3 regions of the Variovorax nivicola genome follow, and region 3 is predicted to be linked to each of the others. Evidence: predicted binding sites of a transcription regulator. Region 3 holds the regulator's gene; each other region holds the start of a gene.
What was found. The regulator sigma-54, encoded in region 3, starts transcription at its own class of promoters, with help from an activator protein. The targets are predictions, from matches to a motif close to TGGCANGNAANCTGCTTT.
Positions count from the first base shown of each region.

Region 1: the regulator sigma-54 is predicted to act here: its motif matches at 1,264-1,281, upstream of ACSFBF_RS27765 (nitrate- and nitrite sensing domain-containing protein).
Region 2: the regulator sigma-54 is predicted to act here: its motif matches at 1,236-1,253, upstream of ACSFBF_RS32755 (ammonium transporter).

Region 1 is NZ_JBPJZK010000008.1:189,229-191,490, forward strand. Features, by position in the region: gene ACSFBF_RS27755 (alpha/beta hydrolase-fold protein) at 1-195, shown strand, start outside; gene tsaD (tRNA (adenosine(37)-N6)-threonylcarbamoyltransferase complex transferase subunit TsaD) at 128-1,192, opposite strand; gene ACSFBF_RS27765 (nitrate- and nitrite sensing domain-containing protein) at 1,312-2,262, shown strand, end outside.
Region 2 is NZ_JBPJZK010000014.1:15,385-17,646, reverse strand. Features, by position in the region: gene ACSFBF_RS32765 (acyltransferase family protein) at 1-99, opposite strand, end outside; gene ACSFBF_RS32760 (LytTR family DNA-binding domain-containing protein) at 264-1,172, shown strand; gene ACSFBF_RS32755 (ammonium transporter) at 1,324-2,262, shown strand, end outside.
Region 3 is NZ_JBPJZK010000010.1:175,028-177,289, reverse strand. Features, by position in the region: gene lptB (LPS export ABC transporter ATP-binding protein) at 1-58, shown strand, start outside; gene rpoN (RNA polymerase factor sigma-54) at 76-1,677, shown strand; gene ACSFBF_RS30405 (phospholipase D family protein) at 1,688-2,262, shown strand, end outside.

The sequences.
Region 1 (2,262 bases), on a different contig from region 3:
GACGCCCTGCCGCCAGGGCGCGTCTTCACGACCGAGGGTGGCCACGACTGGCCGCAGTGGCGCCAGCTGTGGCGCAATGTGCTGGACGTGCTGCCGCTGCCGGCAATCGGCCGATCAAAGCAACTGCTTACGCAGTCTCCGGTAGCGAAGCCTCAGCTGACGGCGACAGCGAAGCCATGGGCCATCGCGGCCTGACGTCGAAGGCATAGCGCTCGCTCGCTTGCGACAGCCCCGACTGCAGCCGCATCGCCGCAGCCATGGCAATCATCGCGCCGTTGTCGGTGCACAGGTGCAGCTCCGGGTAGTGCACGCGCACCTTGCGCTTCGCGCACGCAGCGTTCAGCTGTTCGCGCAGATTCCTGTTGGCCCCCACTCCGCCTGCCACCACCAGTCGCTTGAGCCCGGTCTGGTCGAGCGCGGCAAGCGACTTCTTCAGCAGCACCTCGACGATGGCCGCCTGCGTGGACGCTGCCAGGTCGGCCTTGTTGGCTTCGAGTTGGTCGCCAAGCTTCTTGGCCTGCGTGAGCACGGCCGTCTTCAGGCCGGCAAAGGAAAAATCGAGATCGCCGCTGTGCAGCAGCGGGCGTGGTAGCTTGAAGGCCGTAGCGTTGCCGCCTTCGGCCAGCTTCGCGAGCCACGGCCCGCCGGGGTACGGCAGGCCCATGAGCTTGGCGCTCTTGTCGAAGGCCTCGCCTGCAGCGTCGTCGATGGTCTCGCCGAGCAGTTCGTAGCGGCCCACGCCGTCCACCCGCATCAGCTGGGTGTGGCCGCCCGACACGAGTAGCGCGACGAACGGAAACTCCGGCGGATCGGCGCTCAGGAACGGCGACAGCAGATGCCCTTCGAGGTGATGCACCCCCAGTACCGGCTTGCCCAGCGCCACGCCCAGCGCACAGGCCACGCCGGCGCCCACCAGCAGCGCGCCCGCCAGGCCCGGTCCGCGCGTGTAGGCCACCACGTCGATCTCGCCCAGCGAGCGGCCGGCTTCGGCCATGACGGCTTCGGTCAACGGCAGCACACGGCGGATGTGATCGCGGCTGGCCAGTTCAGGCACCACGCCGCCGTAGGCCTGGTGCATGGCGATCTGGCTGTGCAGCGCGTGCGAAAGCAGCAGCGGCAGCGCGTTGCCGTGCGATTCGACCAGCGCCACGCCGGTTTCATCGCAGGATGATTCGATTCCCAACAAGAGCATGCCGCCGAGTGTAGGCGGCGCCCTCCGCCGGCACCCGCGAAGGGGCAAACGGCGGCGCTCTCCACGCCCCGAGGCACGGATGTTGCGTTGACCGTGCCAGAGCCCCGCGCCCTCCCACCATGAAATCCGGACTGAGTTTTCTGATCGCTGCCCGCCGCTGCGAAATCGACGAGCTGGATCAGCTCGCCCGCACCAGCGAACTGGTGAGCCTGATCGGCCGCCTCGTCCACGCGCTGCAGCGCGAGCGGGGCATGTCGAACATGTTCCTCACCTCGCGCGGCGCCCGCTTCGCCGACCAGCGCGGCCCGCAGATCGCCGAATGCATTGCGCTCGAGCAAGAGGTGCGCGCCGGCTTCGACCAGCTCGAGGCCGACAACCACCGCGGCGCGGGCGCCGGCAACAGCGCGCGCCTGTTCAGCCGCATCGCCTGGGTGCTCCCGGGCCTGGACGCCCTGCCCGGCCTGCGCCACCGCGTCGATGCGCTCGAGCTGAAGGCGGCGCAGTCCACCGCCGCCTTCGCCAAGCTCGTCGCCGGCCTGCTGTCGGTGGTGTTCGAAGCGGCCGACGGCGCCACCGACCCCGAGATCTCGCGCCTGCTGGTCGCGATGTTCAACTTCATGCAGGGCAAGGAATTCGCCGGCCAGGAGCGCGCCTTCGGCTCTGCCGCGCTGGCGCTGGGCCGCAGCGACGAGGCGCAGCGCCTGCAGTGGCTGCACCTGATCGAATCGCAGGAGCGCTGCTTTCAGGTGTTCACCGATTTCTCCGGCGAGGCAGTGCTCGCGCTCTGGCGCAACAGCCAGCCCGATGCCGAAGTGGCCGAGCTCGAACGCATCCGCCGGCGCGGCAACACCTCCGCCCCAGCCGACGTGCCGCTCAGCCAGGCCTGGTTCGACTGCTGCACCCGCCGCATCGACGCCATGAAGATCGTTGAAGACCGCCTGGCCGCCGACCTGCGCGCCCTGTGCGAGCGCAAGACCGTGCAGGCGCGCAGCGAGCTGCAGGAATACCGGCAGCTGCTCGACACGCTGGCCCCGCAGGCCGGCGCCCTGTTCTTCGACGACACCGACGCG
Region 2 (2,262 bases), on a different contig from region 3:
CATGCCCACGTGATAGAGGATGACGAACAGGAAGGCCAGCGCGCGCAGGGCGTCGATGTCGTGGCGGCGATGGTCGGGCGGGAGGGTTGGGGCGGTCATCTGGAGACTCCTCGAAGCTGGGAGCAGCGATGCTCGACCTCATGACCCTTGCCCGGCGCACCGGGGGGATGGATCGCCCCCGCTTTGTGACGAGCGGTAGCCCCGAGGGACGAAACGGGACGAAATTCGCCGCCCCAAGGCCCGTTTTCGGGAGAATCCCGGCCATGGGAGACCCCCGCAAGAACCTGTACGAGCGCTACGAGCCGGTCCGCCGCTACGTGGAGGTGGCCTTCTGGATCGTTCTGATGACGCTGCAGGCCGTGTTCAGCACGATGGTGGCGATCATCGATGCGCGCACGCGCGCCGTGCCGCGTGCCAACTGGGAGGTCGCGACCTGGGAGGGATCGAGCCACCTGGTGTTGTTGCTGCTGGTTCCGGCGCTGGTTGCAGTCGAGCGCCGGCTGTCGCCGCTGGTGCGCGGCCATGTGCTGCGCTTCGTGGTCTGGCATGCGGTGGCGAGCGTGGTGTTCAGCGCGGTCCACGTGGTGGGCATGTTCGGGCTGCGGGCGCTGGTGTATGCCGTGGCTGGCGAGCGCTACGACTTCGGCGGCTGGGTCGGCCAGTGGGGCTACGAGTACCTGAAGGACGTGCGGGTGTACGTGAGCATCGTCTTCGGCATCTGGGCCTACCGGCTTTTCATGCTCCGGCTGCAGGGGGAGGCGCGGGTGCTCGATGCGCCGGAGGCTCCGGCGGAACCGGAGGCGGTCGAACCCTCCGAACCCGATACCCCGCCTTCGCAGCCTGCACGCCCCGAGCGCTTTCTGGTGCGCAAGCTGCGCCGCGAATTCCTCATCGCCGCCACCGACATCGACTGGCTGCAGGCCGAAGGCAACTACGTTGGCCTGCACGTCAACGGCCACGACTACCTGCTGCGCGCCACGCTGACCGACTTCCTGACTCAACTCGACCCCGCCCGCTTCGTACGCGTGCACCGCAGCCACGCCGTGAACCTGGGGCGCATCAAGGAAATCGAGCCACTGGACGGCGGCGACGCCCGGCTGCACATGCACGACGGCACCACCGTGCCCTGCAGCCGCCGCTACCGGGACGCGCTGCGCGCCGGCGCGGGCTGATCCGGTGCATGGCGGGCTAGCCGGAGCCCGCTATTGGTTCATTGCGCACCATAGAAGAGCTTTTGGCACCATTTTTGCTTCATTGGCCCGCCGCTCCGGGTGATTCGGGTGCGGCGCACCAATTCAAACCAAAAATCAGCAAGAAGCTCCAATGGACGCACTCAAACAGGGCGCAGACGCGCTGTTCATCCTTCTCGGCGCCGTCATGGTCCTGGCCATGCACGCCGGTTTTGCCTTTCTCGAACTGGGGACAGTGCGCAAGAAGAACCAGGTCAATGCGCTGGTGAAGATCTTGGTCGACTTCTCGGTGTCGACCATCGTGTATTTCCTGGTGGGCTATGGCGTGGCCTACGGCACGCATTTCTTCGTGAGCGCCACCGAACTGTCGGCAAGAAGCGGCTACGAGCTGGTGAAGTTCTTCTTTTTGCTCACCTTCGCGGCGGCCATTCCGGCCATCATTTCGGGCGGCATTGCCGAGCGCGCCAAGTTCTGGCCGCAGCTGATCGCCACGGCGGTGATCGTCGGCTTCGTCTACCCGCTGTACGAGGGCATCGCGTGGAACAAGCACTTCGGCATCCAAGGCTGGATCGCCTCGCTCACCGGCCACGAATTCCACGACTTCGCGGGCTCGGTGGTGGTGCACGCGGTGGGCGGCTGGCTGGCGTTGCCCGCGGTGCTACTGCTGGGCGCGCGGCGCAACCGCTACCGGGGCGACGGCTCGCTGAGTGCGCATCCGCCGTCGAACATTCCGTTCCTGGCGCTGGGCGCGTGGGTGCTGTGCGTGGGCTGGTTCGGCTTCAACGTGATGAGCGCGCAGAGCATCGACAAGATCTCGGGCCTGGTGGCCGTCAACTCGCTGATGGCAATGGTCGGCGGCACGCTGGTGGCGCTGGCCATGGGCAAGAACGACCCGGGCTTCGTCTACAACGGCCCGCTCGCGGGGCTTGTGGCCGTGTGTGCCGGCTCCGACCTGATGCACCCGCTGGGCGCGCTGGTGGTGGGCGGCGTGGCGGGCGCCATCTTCGTCAAGATGTTCACGCTCACGCAGAACAAATGGAAGATCGACGACGTGCTCGGCGTGTGGCCGCTG
Region 3 (2,262 bases):
GATCGTCGACAACGCCGAAGTACGCAGGGTGTACTTGGGCGAACACTTCCGCATGTAAGGGCGGGAGCGGTTCCCATGAAGCAAGGGCTATCCCTTCGCGTCTCGCAGCATCTGGCGCTGACGCCGCAGCTGCAGCAGTCGATCAGGCTGCTCCAACTCTCCACGCTCGAACTGAGCCAGGAGGTGGAGCAGATGCTCGACGAGAACCCGTTCCTCGAGCGCACCGCGGAAGAAGCGGCGCGCGAGGAGTTCGGGCTCGACACGGCCGATGCCCCGGTACCGCGCGATGACGGCGGTGATAGCGGCGACGGCGAGAGCGACTTCGCTTCGCCCGCCGCCAGCGCGTCCACTGCTTCCACCGAAACCAGCACCACCACCACGGCCGACACCGACGGCCCCGCCGCCGAAATCGCCGAGCGCGAGCCCGACTGGGAAGGCGACGGCACCGTCGACATGGCGCCCGACGACAGCGAATGGGGCAGCGACGCGCCTGCGCGCCAGAACAACCTGGGCGACGACGAACGCGCCGACGCCACCGAACTCGCGCGCAGCCAGGAATCGCTGCAGTCCTTCCTGCACCGCCAGGCGCTGAGCCTGCGCCTGAACGAAAACGACAGCGCCGCGCTGCGCTTTCTCATCGAATCGCTCAACGACGACGGCTACCTCGAAGACTCGCTGCCCGCGCTGGCCTCGGGCCTGGCCGGCGACGACAACGACCAGTTCGACGACCTCGTGCACCACTTTCAGGTGGCGCTCGGCCTGCTGCAGAGCCTGGAGCCCGCCGGCGTCGGCGCGCGCGACCTAGGCGAATGCCTGGGCATCCAGCTGCGCGCCCTGGCCCGCGAGGACGAGACCGAGCAAGAGGAGCTGGTCCGCAAGATCGCCATTGCCATCTGCAAGCAGCCAATGGAGCTGCTTGCGCGCCGCGACTTCAAGCGCCTGGCCACGCTCACCCGCAGCAATGAGGAACTGGTGCGCTCGGCGCTGCAGATCATTGCGCGGCTCGAGCCCAAGCCGGGCCGGCGCTTCGTGGACGTCGAGCGCAACATCGTCATTCCCGACGTGATCGTCACCAAGACGGGCCGCGGCACCAACGTGAAGTTCCGCGTCATGCTGAACCCCGAGGTCATGCCACGCCTGCGCGTGCACGACATCTACGCCGGCGCGCTCAAGTCGCACAAGGGCGAAGGCAGTCAGGCGCTGTCGCAGCGGCTGCAGGAGGCGCGCTGGTTCATCAAGAACATCCAGCAGCGCTTCGACACCATCCTGCGCGTGAGCAACGCCATCGTCGAGCGGCAGAAGAGCTACTTCGTGCACGGCGAACTCGCGATGCGGCCGCTGGTGCTGCGCGAGATTGCCGACGAACTGGGCCTGCACGAATCGACCATCTCGCGCGTGACCACCGCCAAGTACATGGCCACGCCCTTCGGCACGGTCGAGCTCAAGTACTTCTTCGGCTCGGCACTGGGTACCGAGACCGGCGGCAATGCGTCGAGCACCGCGGTGCGCGCGCTGATCAAGCAGTTCGTCAGCTCGGAGAGCATCAAGAAGCCGCTGTCGGACAGCCAGATCTCCGAGATGCTGAAGGAGCAGGGCATCGAGTGCGCGCGCCGCACCGTGGCCAAGTACCGCGAGGCGCTGCGCATCGCGCCCGCCAACCTTCGCAAGGCCCTGTAGAAAGCCACCGATGACCCGTCGCCTGCTGTCGCTTTCGCGTTGTGGGCACTGGGTTTTCGTCATGGCGGCGGTCTTGCTGTTCGCCGGCTGCGCCACATTGCCCGACGAGGCGCCGCGACCGCCCACCAAGGCCATGGCCGTCTCGGCCGACACCGCCCTCGGCAAGATCGCGCTGGCCTCGCAGCCCGACCCCGACCTGAGCGGCTTCCGCCTCATGCCCGGCGGCGACTTCGCCTTCGACACCCGCATCCAGCTGGCCCGCCGCGCGCAGCGCACGCTCGACGTGCAGTACTACCAGATCGAGAACGACGAGACCGGCCGCTACCTGCTGCGCACCCTGCGCGACGCCGCCCAGCGCGGCGTGCGCGTGCGGCTGCTGATGGACGACCTCTACACCGCCGGCGAAGACGAGCTGCTGCTCGGCCTCGCCGCCACGCCCAACGTGGAGCTGCGCCTGTTCAACCCGTTCCCGGCCGGGCGCGGCAGCCTGCTGAAGCGCTTCAGCGCCTCGCTCTTCGACTTCAGCCGCGTCAACCGCCGCATGCACAACAAGCTGTTCATCGCCGACGGCGCGATGGCGGTGGC